One region of the Agromyces sp. Leaf222 genome, then DNA from elsewhere that is predicted to be linked to it. Evidence: riboswitches for the same ligand, from Rfam matches in the RefSeq annotation. Region 1 holds a riboswitch; the other holds the start of a gene.
The links. A riboswitch is a leader RNA that binds a small molecule or an ion and turns the genes downstream of it on or off. The one in region 1 is predicted to bind thiamine pyrophosphate.
Positions count from the first base shown of each region.

Region 2: it holds a riboswitch for thiamine pyrophosphate, as region 1 does, so the genes downstream of both, ASE68_RS08500 (ECF transporter S component) here and thiM (hydroxyethylthiazole kinase) in region 1, are expected to answer to the same signal.

Region 1 covers NZ_LMKQ01000002.1:134,063-138,943, forward strand. Annotated here, with positions in the region: gene ASE68_RS15600 (bifunctional hydroxymethylpyrimidine kinase/phosphomethylpyrimidine kinase) at 1-1,452, opposite strand, end outside; gene thiE (thiamine phosphate synthase) at 1,449-2,108, opposite strand; gene thiM (hydroxyethylthiazole kinase) at 2,105-3,025, opposite strand; TPP riboswitch at 3,015-3,127, opposite strand; gene ASE68_RS15615 (GlxA family transcriptional regulator) at 3,409-4,374, shown strand; gene ASE68_RS15620 (LacI family DNA-binding transcriptional regulator) at 4,554-4,881, shown strand, end outside.
Region 2 covers NZ_LMKQ01000001.1:1,937,354-1,942,234, forward strand. Annotated here, with positions in the region: gene ASE68_RS08485 (hypothetical protein) at 1-77, shown strand, start outside; gene ASE68_RS08490 (DNA polymerase IV) at 122-1,480, shown strand; gene ASE68_RS08495 (hypothetical protein) at 1,511-1,855, shown strand; TPP riboswitch at 1,937-2,048, shown strand; gene ASE68_RS08500 (ECF transporter S component) at 2,086-2,730, shown strand; gene ASE68_RS08505 (ABC transporter ATP-binding protein) at 2,820-4,268, shown strand; gene ASE68_RS08510 (energy-coupling factor transporter transmembrane protein EcfT) at 4,265-4,881, shown strand, end outside.

The DNA.
Region 1 (4,881 bases):
CGACGCGTACGGATGCTCCGGATCGAGCGCCGCCGCGCCGAACTCGCCGGCGGCGAGGCGCTCGCCGAGGTCGACGTAGATCCAGAAGCAGGGCAGCACGGCGGCGACCAGCACGGCGTAGTCGCCGCGAGAGCCGGTCGCGAGCAGGTGGTCGAGGTAGGCGGTCGTTGCGGCGTCGGGCTCGGCGGCGAACGTCGCGGCGGCGAACCTGCCGTCTGCGGCGGCGGAACCAGCGCCCGCGTCCGCGCCGGCGAGCCACCGCGTGTGCAGCTCGAGCTCGCCGACGAGCGAGCCGTGCGCCGAGTCCGCCCAGAACGCCTGGCCCGCGGCATCCGGAGCCAGGCGCGACGCCTCGGCGAGCACGCGCGCGTAGTCGCGCAGGTAGAGGGCGTCCTGCGCGAGGTAGCCGACGAAGGGGGCGCGCTCGAGCGTGCCGTCGGCAAGGGCGCGGATGAATGGCAGCGCGTCGATCGCCTCGCGCACGTCGGCGATGCCGCCCCACCACTCGGCCTCGATCTCGCCGGGCGTCGGCGCGGTGCGCAGCCCGCCGCGCGACCAGAGGCCGGCGAAGTGGCTCACCGGCCCGTGTCCGCCGCCGACCTCGAGCGCCTCGCCGTGCCGCAGCGACTCGCGCAGCCATCGGCGGGCCTCGCCGACCGCGGCCTCCCAGTGGCCGAGCTCGGCCTGCAGCGTCGCGACCGCCGACGAGAGCGAGCATCCGGTGCCGTGCGTCGCGGTGGTCGCGATGCGGTCGCCGCCGAACTCGACGACGGTGGCGGATGCCGCGTGCACGAGCGCGTCGGGCGCCTCGCCGCCGGCCAGGTGCCCGCCCTTCGCGAGCACGCGGGCACCGGTCGCCGCCGAGACCGCCTCGGCCTGCGCGATCGCCTCGGCCCACGTCGACGCCGGAGGCGAGTCCGAACCCGAGACCGCACTCGCGAGCACCGCGAGCTCGAGCAGGTTCGGCGTGATGAGGTCGGCGAGCGGCAGCAGCTCGCGAAGCGCGCGCTCGGCGTCGGGGTCGAGCAGACGGTCGCCGCTCGTGGCGACCATGACCGGGTCGAGCACGACGACCGGCACGGCGGTGCGCCGCAGCCAGTCGGCGACGACCGAGACGACCTCAGCGTTCGCGAGCATGCCGATCTTCACGGCGTCGATCGAGATGTCGTCGGCGATGGCGTCGAGCTGCTCGGCGAGGAACGCGGCCGGCGGCACGTGCACGCCACGCACGCCGCGCGTGTTCTGCGCCGTCAGTGCGGTGATCGCCGACATGCCGTAGCCGCCCACGGCCGCGATGGACTTGAGGTCGGCCTGGATGCCCGCGCCGCCCGACGGGTCGCTGCCCGCGATGCTGAGCACGCGCGGAACCCGACGCGCGGTCGTGCCGGTGCCGGTGCCGGTGGCGGTGCCGGTGCCGGTATCCGTGCCCGCATCCGGCTCGCGCGCGGTCATCGCCCGCTCCAAGCTGCGGCGAAGGCGGCGGCCGCATCGTGCGGCGAGGGGGCGGCGCAGATCGCCGACACCACCGCGACGCCCGCGGCTCCGGCCTGACGCAGCGCCGCGACATCCGCCAGCGTGATGCCGCCGATCGCGACGCACGGCAGCTCGGCCTCGGCGGCGAACCGTGCGAACCCCTCGATGCCGAGCGCCGGCGGATGGTCGGGCTTGGTCGTCGTGGGCCGGATCACGCCGACGCCGACGTAGTCGATCTCGCGGCGGGCCTGGCGGCGCAGCGTCGCGAGGTGCTCGGGCGCGTTCGCGGTGAGGCCGATGATCGCGTCGTCGCCGAGCAGGGCGCGGGCAGCGGATGCCGCGGCGTCGCCCTGCCCCAGGTGCACGCCGTCGACCGGCAGGCCGCGCTCGCGTGCGGCGGCGGCCACGTCGACCCGGTCGTTCACCAGCAGCGCGGCGCGGCCGTCGATCGCGGACGCGAGCGCCTCGAGCTGCCGCAGGAGCGCGTCGGTGGACGCCGTCTTGTCGCGAAGCTGCACCACGCGCACCCCGCCGTCGACGGCGTCGGCCACGACGGAGACGACCCCGCGCGAGCCGCAGAGCGCGGCATCGGTCACGAGGTAGATCGAGAGGTCGAGCGAGCGCCGCGTGATCATGAGCGGGCCGCCGCGGGGTCGGATGCCGCGGCACCCGTCGTCGTGATCTTCGCCCGCGCGCGCACGACGTCGGGCGTGACGAGCGCGAGCGCGTCGAGGAACGTCACGGCGAACGAGCCGGGGCCCGTCGCGCGCTCCGCCGCGAGCTCGGCGGCGACCGTGTAGACGACGGTGGCCGCTACGGTCGCGACGAAGGGATCGGCGAGCAGCCCGTCGAGCGCCGAGGCACCGGCCGCACGGGCGGCACCGGCCGCGTCGCGGCTCGCGCCGAGGAACGCCGCCGTCACTGCGCCGAGCGCGCAGCCGCCGCCGGTGACGCGGGTGAGCAGGGCATCCCCGTTCGCGATGCGCGCCGTGCGGTGTCCGTCGGTGATGAGGTCGACGGGGCCCGACACGGCGATGACCGAGCCGTGCGCGAGGGCGAGCGAGGTCGCGGCCTCGGCTGCGGCATCCGTGCTGTCGGAGGCGTCGACGCCGCGACCGCCCGCACCCGCTCCGGCGAGGGCGATGATCTCGCTCGCATTGCCGCGGATCGCCGTCGGGCCGGCGGCGACGAGCTCGTGCGCGAGCGCCGTGCGCACGGGCAGCGCGCCGATCGCGACGGGGTCGAGCACCCACGGGGTTCCGGCGGCGGATACCGCGGCCACCGCCTCGCGCGAGGCATCGCGCTGCTCTTCGGCGGGCGTGCCGAGGTTCACGAGCAGGCCGCCCGCGATGCCGGCGAACAGGCCGGCCTCTTCGCGGATGTCGACCATCGCAGGGGCGGCGCCGATGGCCAGGAGCGCGTTGGCGGTGAAGTTCGTCACGACGCTGTTCGTGATGCACTGCACCAGCGGCGGATGCTCGCGCAGCCGCTCGAGCAGCGCAGCGCTCGCGTCGGAGAGGTGGGCGGGGTCGATGGACAGGCGATCGCTCACGCGACATCCCTTCGCTAGTTCGAACTAGATCAGGTTCGACGGGTGTGTTCTCAGCCGCGATCGCCCGGGCGGGGCTGGAGCGCGGCACCCCGTGTCACTGCCCGCCAGCCTACTGCGCTCGCGCGTCACCCCAGTTCGAGGGCGAACCTCGTCTGGGCCATGGCGGCGCGGGTGCGCGCCGACTACGGTTCTCGCAACGCCCCGCCGGGTCGGCGGCGGCCGCCGGACGATCTCCAGCTGCGGCCGTTCGCACCGAGACCGTTCCTCCTCGGGCCCCGGCGGGGTGGTCCGGCTCTCGGGGACCGGCCACACGTCGCCCGCACGACGGTGCGTCGCGCCGCGAGGGAGGCGGGATCCTTGCGGGGCCATGGCAGGCTGGCCGCATGGCAGACGAGGATCCGCGCGGGGCGGCGGCCCACCGCGTCGCCGTGCTCGTGCTCGAGGGCGCCAAGCCGCTCGACGTCGGGATCCCCGCGCAGATCTTCACGACGCGCGCCTCGATGCCCTACGAGGTGCGCGTCTGCGGCGCGGCGCCGGGGCCCGTGACCGGTGGCGACGGCCTCTCGTACCACGTGGCCGACGGGCTCGAGGCGTTCGAATGGGCCGAGACGATCTTCATCCCGGGCTACCGGCATCCGGATGTCGATGAGCCGCCGCCCGTCGTCGTCGATGCCCTCCGTGCCGCCCATGAGCGAGGTGCCAGGCTCGCCGCCATCTCGACTGGCGCGTTCGCACTGGCGGCGACCGGACTGCTCGACGGACGCCGGGCCACGACGCACTGGCACTACACCAGGGCGCTCGCGGCGCGGCATCCGCTCGTGAAGGTCGACGAGAACGTGCTGTTCGTCGACGAGGGCCGGGTGCTCACCTCGGCGGGCGCGGCATCCGGCATCGACCTCTGCCTGCACCTCGTGCGCCGCGATCACGGCGTCGCGCTGTCGAACCACGTCGCCCGCCGGCTCGTGGCCGCGCCCTACCGCAGCGGCGGCCAGGCCCAGTACGTGCCGCGCGCACTGCCCGATGACCTCGGCGAGCTCTTCGCGGCGACCCGGCACTGGGCGATCGAGCACATCGAGGAGCCGCTCACGCTCGCCGACCTCGCCCGCAACGCGAACGTGTCGACGCGCACGTTCTCGCGGCGCTTCGTCGAGGACACCGGGTACACGCCCATGCAGTGGATCCTGCGCGCCCGCGTCGACCTCGCGCGCGAGCTGCTCGAGCGCACCGACCTCGGCGTCGAGCAGGTCGCCGACCGCGTCGGGCTCGGCACGGGCGCGAACCTGCGCCTGCACTTCCACCGCGTGCTCGGCACCTCGCCGACCGAGTACCGGCACACGTTCCGCGAGTAGCGGCGTTCCTCGGCCGCCGGGCGGCTCGACCGGCCGCCCGCGAAAACCGAATTGTGGTTGATTCCAACAAAAGGGTTGCGCGCGGCACCGGCCGTCCCGTACTCTCGCTCTCACGTCGTCGAAGCGCTTCGAATCCATCGGCTTCGACGGCAACGAGGGGTCCAAAGGGGGGTACCGGGATGGTGACGATCAGTGATGTGGCCAAGGTCGCAGGCGTCTCCATCTCGACCGTCTCCTACGCCCTCTCTGGCAAGCGCACGATCGCGGCCTCGACCCGCACGCGCATCGAGGCCGCCATCCGCGAACTCGACTACGAGCCGCACGCCGGGGCCCGCATGCTCGCCGGCGCCACCACGAACATCCTCGCGCTCTCGGCGCCGATCCACACCGACGGGCACCTGCCCACGCACATGCGGTTCGTCACCGCGGTCGTCGACACGGCGCGCAAGCACGACTACGACGTGCTGCTGCTCGCCACCGACGACGACGTCTCCGGCATCCGCCGGG
Region 2 (4,881 bases), on a different contig from region 1:
CCGACGCATCGGGCGGCGACGGTGGCTTCGGCGGTGACTTCGGCGGGGGCGACTTCGGGGGAGACTTCGGCTTCTGAGCCCCGAGTCGGCGCATGACGGTGGCTGCGGGTAGGGTCACCACGTGAGCAAGCAGGACGGCTCGTCGAGACAGGTCACCACGGGGCCCGTCGATGATTCGGCGACCCCGATCCTGCACGTCGACATGGACGCCTTCTTCGTCTCGGTCGAGCTGCTCTCCAGGCCCGAGCTGCGCGGCAAGCCCGTGCTCGTCGGGGGCACGGCGGGCCGCGGCGTCGTCGCCGCCGCGAGTTACGAGGCGCGGCGCTACGGCGTGAACTCGGCCATGCCGATGTCGGTGGCGCTCCAGCGCTGCCCGAACGCGATCGTGCTGCGCGGCGACTACCCGTCGTACTCGACGTACTCGAAGCGGGTCATGGAGATCTTCGGGCAGATCACCCCGCTCGTCGAGCCGCTCTCGATCGACGAGGCGTTCCTCGACGTGTCGGGCGCCCGGCGCCTGCACGGCACGCCGGCCGAGATCGCGTGGACCATCCGCGAGCGCGTGCAGGCCGAGACCGGGCTCACCTGCTCCATCGGGGTCGCGGCCACGAAGTACGTCGCGAAGGTCGCCTCGGGGCGGGCGAAGCCCGACGGCATGCTCGTGGTGCCGGCGCACGAGACGGTCGCGTTCCTGCATCCGTTGCCGGTCTCGGCACTCTGGGGCGTCGGCAAGGTCACCGAGGAATCGCTGCTGCGGCTCGGCCTCCGCACGGTCGGCGACGTCGCAGCCATGCCGCCGGGCGCACTCGAGCGCGCGGTCGGTCCCTCGCTCGCGGCCCGGCTCGCCCACCTCGCCCGCGGCGAGGACCCCCGGGCGGTGCACACCGCGAGGGTCGAGAAGAGCATCGGGCACGAGCAGACCTTCGGGCACGACCTCGTCGATCCCATCGAGATCCGCCGTGAACTGCTGCAGCTCTCGGGCAACGTCGCCGTGCGCCTCCGCAAGGCCGGGCTCGTGGCTCGCACCGTCTCGCTCAAGCTGCGCTACGGCGACTTCCGCACCCTCACGAGGTCGCGCACGCTGGGCGAGCCGACCGATGTCGCGCGTCGCATCTACGACGAGGCGACCGAGGCGCTCGTCGGGCTCATCGGCGACGGTCAGCGGGTGCGACTGATCGGCGTGCGCGCCGAGAACCTCCGCGAATCCGGGTCGGGCGCGATGCTCTGGGACCCCGACGAGGAGTGGCGCGATGCCGAGCGCACGATCGATCGGGTCTCGGCGAAGTTCGGGCGGGGCGCCCTGCGTCCGGCATCGCTCGTGCAGCGCGAGCAGGTGCGCGAGCAGCGTCGCGCGGCACGGTCCGACGCTGGCGACTCCGCTGCGCCGCCGCCGCCGGCGGCGCGCCGCACTCGACCCGGTCGCGACGAGGGCGACGGTGACGCCCCCTTCGACCCGACCGCCGCCGGATGGGGCTGGTAGCCGCGCCCCGGCACGGGTAGCGTGGCCGACATGGCTGAACTCGTATTGGACCTGGCAGAGCGCGTCGCGGGCGTCGGAGTGAAGACCGCCTACGGCGACAAGATCGAGATCGACGGCGTCGAGGTGGTGCCCGTCGCCCTCGGCTACTACGGGTTCGGCGGGGGCAACGGCAATGGCGACGCCACGTCCAACTTCACCGGCAGCGGAAGCGGCGGCGCAGGAGGCGGGCTCTCGGTTCCGCTCGGCGCCTACGTCGGCGGCGGCGGGCGGGTGAGGTTCGAGCCGAACGTCATCGGGCTCGTGCTCGTCGCGACCCCCTTCGTGTTCGTCGTCGGGCACGCGTTGAAGTCGGTGATCCGCGCCCTCAAGCGCTGAGCCGAGCCCACTCGGAGGTCTGAACTCGCGGGCAGCGGCGATGCTCGTGCGCGAGCGACGGTGACGCCTGCGTGTACGCTGGTGCACGAACACGGGAGTCCGGTGAGCCGGGCTGAGAGGAAGGTTCTCAACCTTCGACCGTCGAACCTGATCTGGATCATGCCAGCGCAGGGAGGCATCCACATCTCAACAATCCCGTGCCGCTTTCCTTCGAACGAAAGGGCACGCCAGTGCACACATCCACCAACCGGGCCGCAGCCACCGCAGCACCCGGGTCCTCCGTCTCGTCGTCGCCGCGCTTCCGCTGGCGCGTCGTCGACATCGTCGTGGCGAGCGTCATCGGCGTCGCCGTCGGCGTCGTCTTCTGGGCCTGGGGCGTGGTGTGGGGGCCCATCTCCGCGCCGATCGAGGCGCTGCTCCCCGGACTGCAGGCGGCTCCCGCGGCGCTCTGGGTCATCGCCGGCGTGCTGGGCGGGCTCATCATCCGCAAGCCCGGCGCCGCGCTCTACACCGAGCTCGTCGCGGCCGTGGTCTCCGCGCTCATCGGGAGCCAGTGGGGTGGGCTGCTGACCATCGAGGCGGGCCTCGTGCAGGGGCTCGGCGCCGAGCTCGTGTTCGCGATCTTCCTCTACCGCAACTGGCGGTTCCCGGTCGCGCTCCTCGCGGGGGCGGGTGCCGGGCTCGCGATGGCGATCAACGACCTCGTGCTCTACTACGCCGGCGCTGCGCCGCTGTTCTCGACGATCTACACGATCTCCGCGGTCCTCGGCGGCGCGGTGATCGCCGGCGGCCTGTCCTGGCTCGCGGTTCGCGGACTCGCACGGGCTGGGGCGCTCGACCGGTTCGCCGCCGGGCGTGAGCTGCGGACGGTCTAGCCGCCGTGCACGGCGACTCGCGCCCACCGGCCGCTTCCGTCAGCGCACGCGGCTGGGGATGGCGTCACGGAGGGCGGCGCCACCCGGCCGTGCAGCACCTCGACCTCGAGATCGGCCCAGGCGAACGCGTGCTGCTCCTCGGCGCCTCGGGGGCCGGCAAGTCCACGCTGCTGCACGGTATGGCCGGCGTGCTCGGCGGCGACGACGACGGGGAGACGCTCGGCGAGCTGCTCGTCGACGGCCGGCATCCCGCCGCCATCCGCGGCCGGGCCGGGCTCGTGCTGCAGGACCCCGACGCGCAGGTGATCATGGCGCGCGTCGGCGACGACGTGGCATTCGGGCTCGAGAACCTCGGGGTCGCGCGCGACGAGATCTGGCTGCGGGTTCGCTCGGCGCTCGATGCCGTCGGCCTCGACCTCCCGCTCGGGCACGCCACGGCCGAGCTCTCGGGCGGCCAGCGTCAGCGCCTCGCCCTCGCCGGCGTGCTCGCCATGCGGCCGGGCCTGATCCTGCTCGACGAGCCGACCGCGAACCTCGACCCCGAGGGCGTCCGCGAGGTGCGCGACGCCGTCGCCGCGGTCGCGTCGGCCACCGGCACGACGCTCGTCGTCGTCGAGCACCGGGTCTCGACCTGGCTTCCGGTGGTCGACCGCGTCGTGGTGCTCGGCGCGGCGGGCGGCGTGCTCGCCGACGGTCGCCCGTCCGAGGTGCTCGCCGAGCGTGCCGACGAGCTCCGCACGGCCGGCGTCTGGCTGCCAGACGAGGTGCCGTGGCGTGCACCCGCAGCGGCGGCCGGCCCGCGGCATCCGCTGCTCGAGGCTTCGGCGCTCGACATCGGGCGCACCGCCGGCGCTCCCGTGCAGCTCGGCATCGACCTGACCGTCGACGCCGGGCGCGTGCTGGCGATCGCCGGCCCGAACGGCGTCGGCAAGTCGACCCTGGCGCTGACCCTCGCGGGCCTGCTCGAGCCCCAGGGCGGCGACCTCGCGGCATCCGAACTCCTGACGCGTGGCCTGCGCCCAGAACCGTGGCGCTGGCGTTCGCGAGACCTCCTCACCCGCATCGGCACCGTGTTCCAGAGCCCGGAGCACCAGTTCCTGACGGGCTCGGTGCGCGCCGAGCTCGAGGTCGGTCCGCGCGCCCTCAAACTCGGCGCCGGTGAGCGACGGGCCCGCACCGACGAGCTGCTCGGCGTGCTTCGGCTCGACCATCTCGCCGGGGCGAACCCGTTCACCCTCAGCGGGGGCGAGAAGCGACGGCTCTCGGTCGCCACCGCGATCGCGACGCGACCCCGCGTGCTCGTGCTCGACGAGCCCACCTTCGGACAGGATGCCGCGACCTGGCGCGAGCTCTCGAAGCTGCTCGTCGGCCTCCGTGACGACGGCGTGGCCCTCGTCGCGGTGACGCACGACGAGGTCTTCGTCGACGCGATCGCCGACGACCGGTTCGAGTTGCGCCCGCGCGAACAGGGTGCCTCGACCCAGGCGGCGACCACCTCGGCGGGCGTCGCCGAGCGCAGGGGAGGTTCCGGCCGATGAGCATCGCGAGCATCCGACCCGGCTTGCCCCTCGCCGCCGTGAACCCGGTCGCGAAGGTCGCGGCCACCGTGCCGCTCAGCATCGTGCTGATCCTCACCCTCGATGTCGTGTCGGCGACCGTCGCGATCGTCTGCGAGCTGCTCGTGTTCACGCTCATCGGCCTCGGCGGACTGCTCTGGTCGCCCCGAACACTGCCCGTGTGGATCGCGGCGCCCCTGACCGGGCTCAGCATGGTGCTCTACGGTGCGCCGTCGGGCGCGACGCTCTGGGACTTCGGGCTCATCCACGTGACCGAGGGGTCGGTGCAGATCGGCCTCGCCACGACGGCCCGCGTGATCGCGATCGCCCTGCCCGCGGTGGTGCTGTTCCTCACGATCGACCCGACCGACTTCGCCGACGGGCTCGCCCAGACGCTGCGGCTGCCCGCCCGGTTCGTGCTCGGCGCCCTCGCCGCGCTCCGCCTGGTCGGGTCCTCGATCGACGACTGGCGCACGCTGAACCTCGCCCGTCGAGCGCGCGGCATCGCCGATCGCGGGATGCTCCTCCGATTCCTCGGGCAGGCGTTCGCGATGCTGGTGCTCTCGATCCGCCGCGGCAGCACCCTCGCGACCGC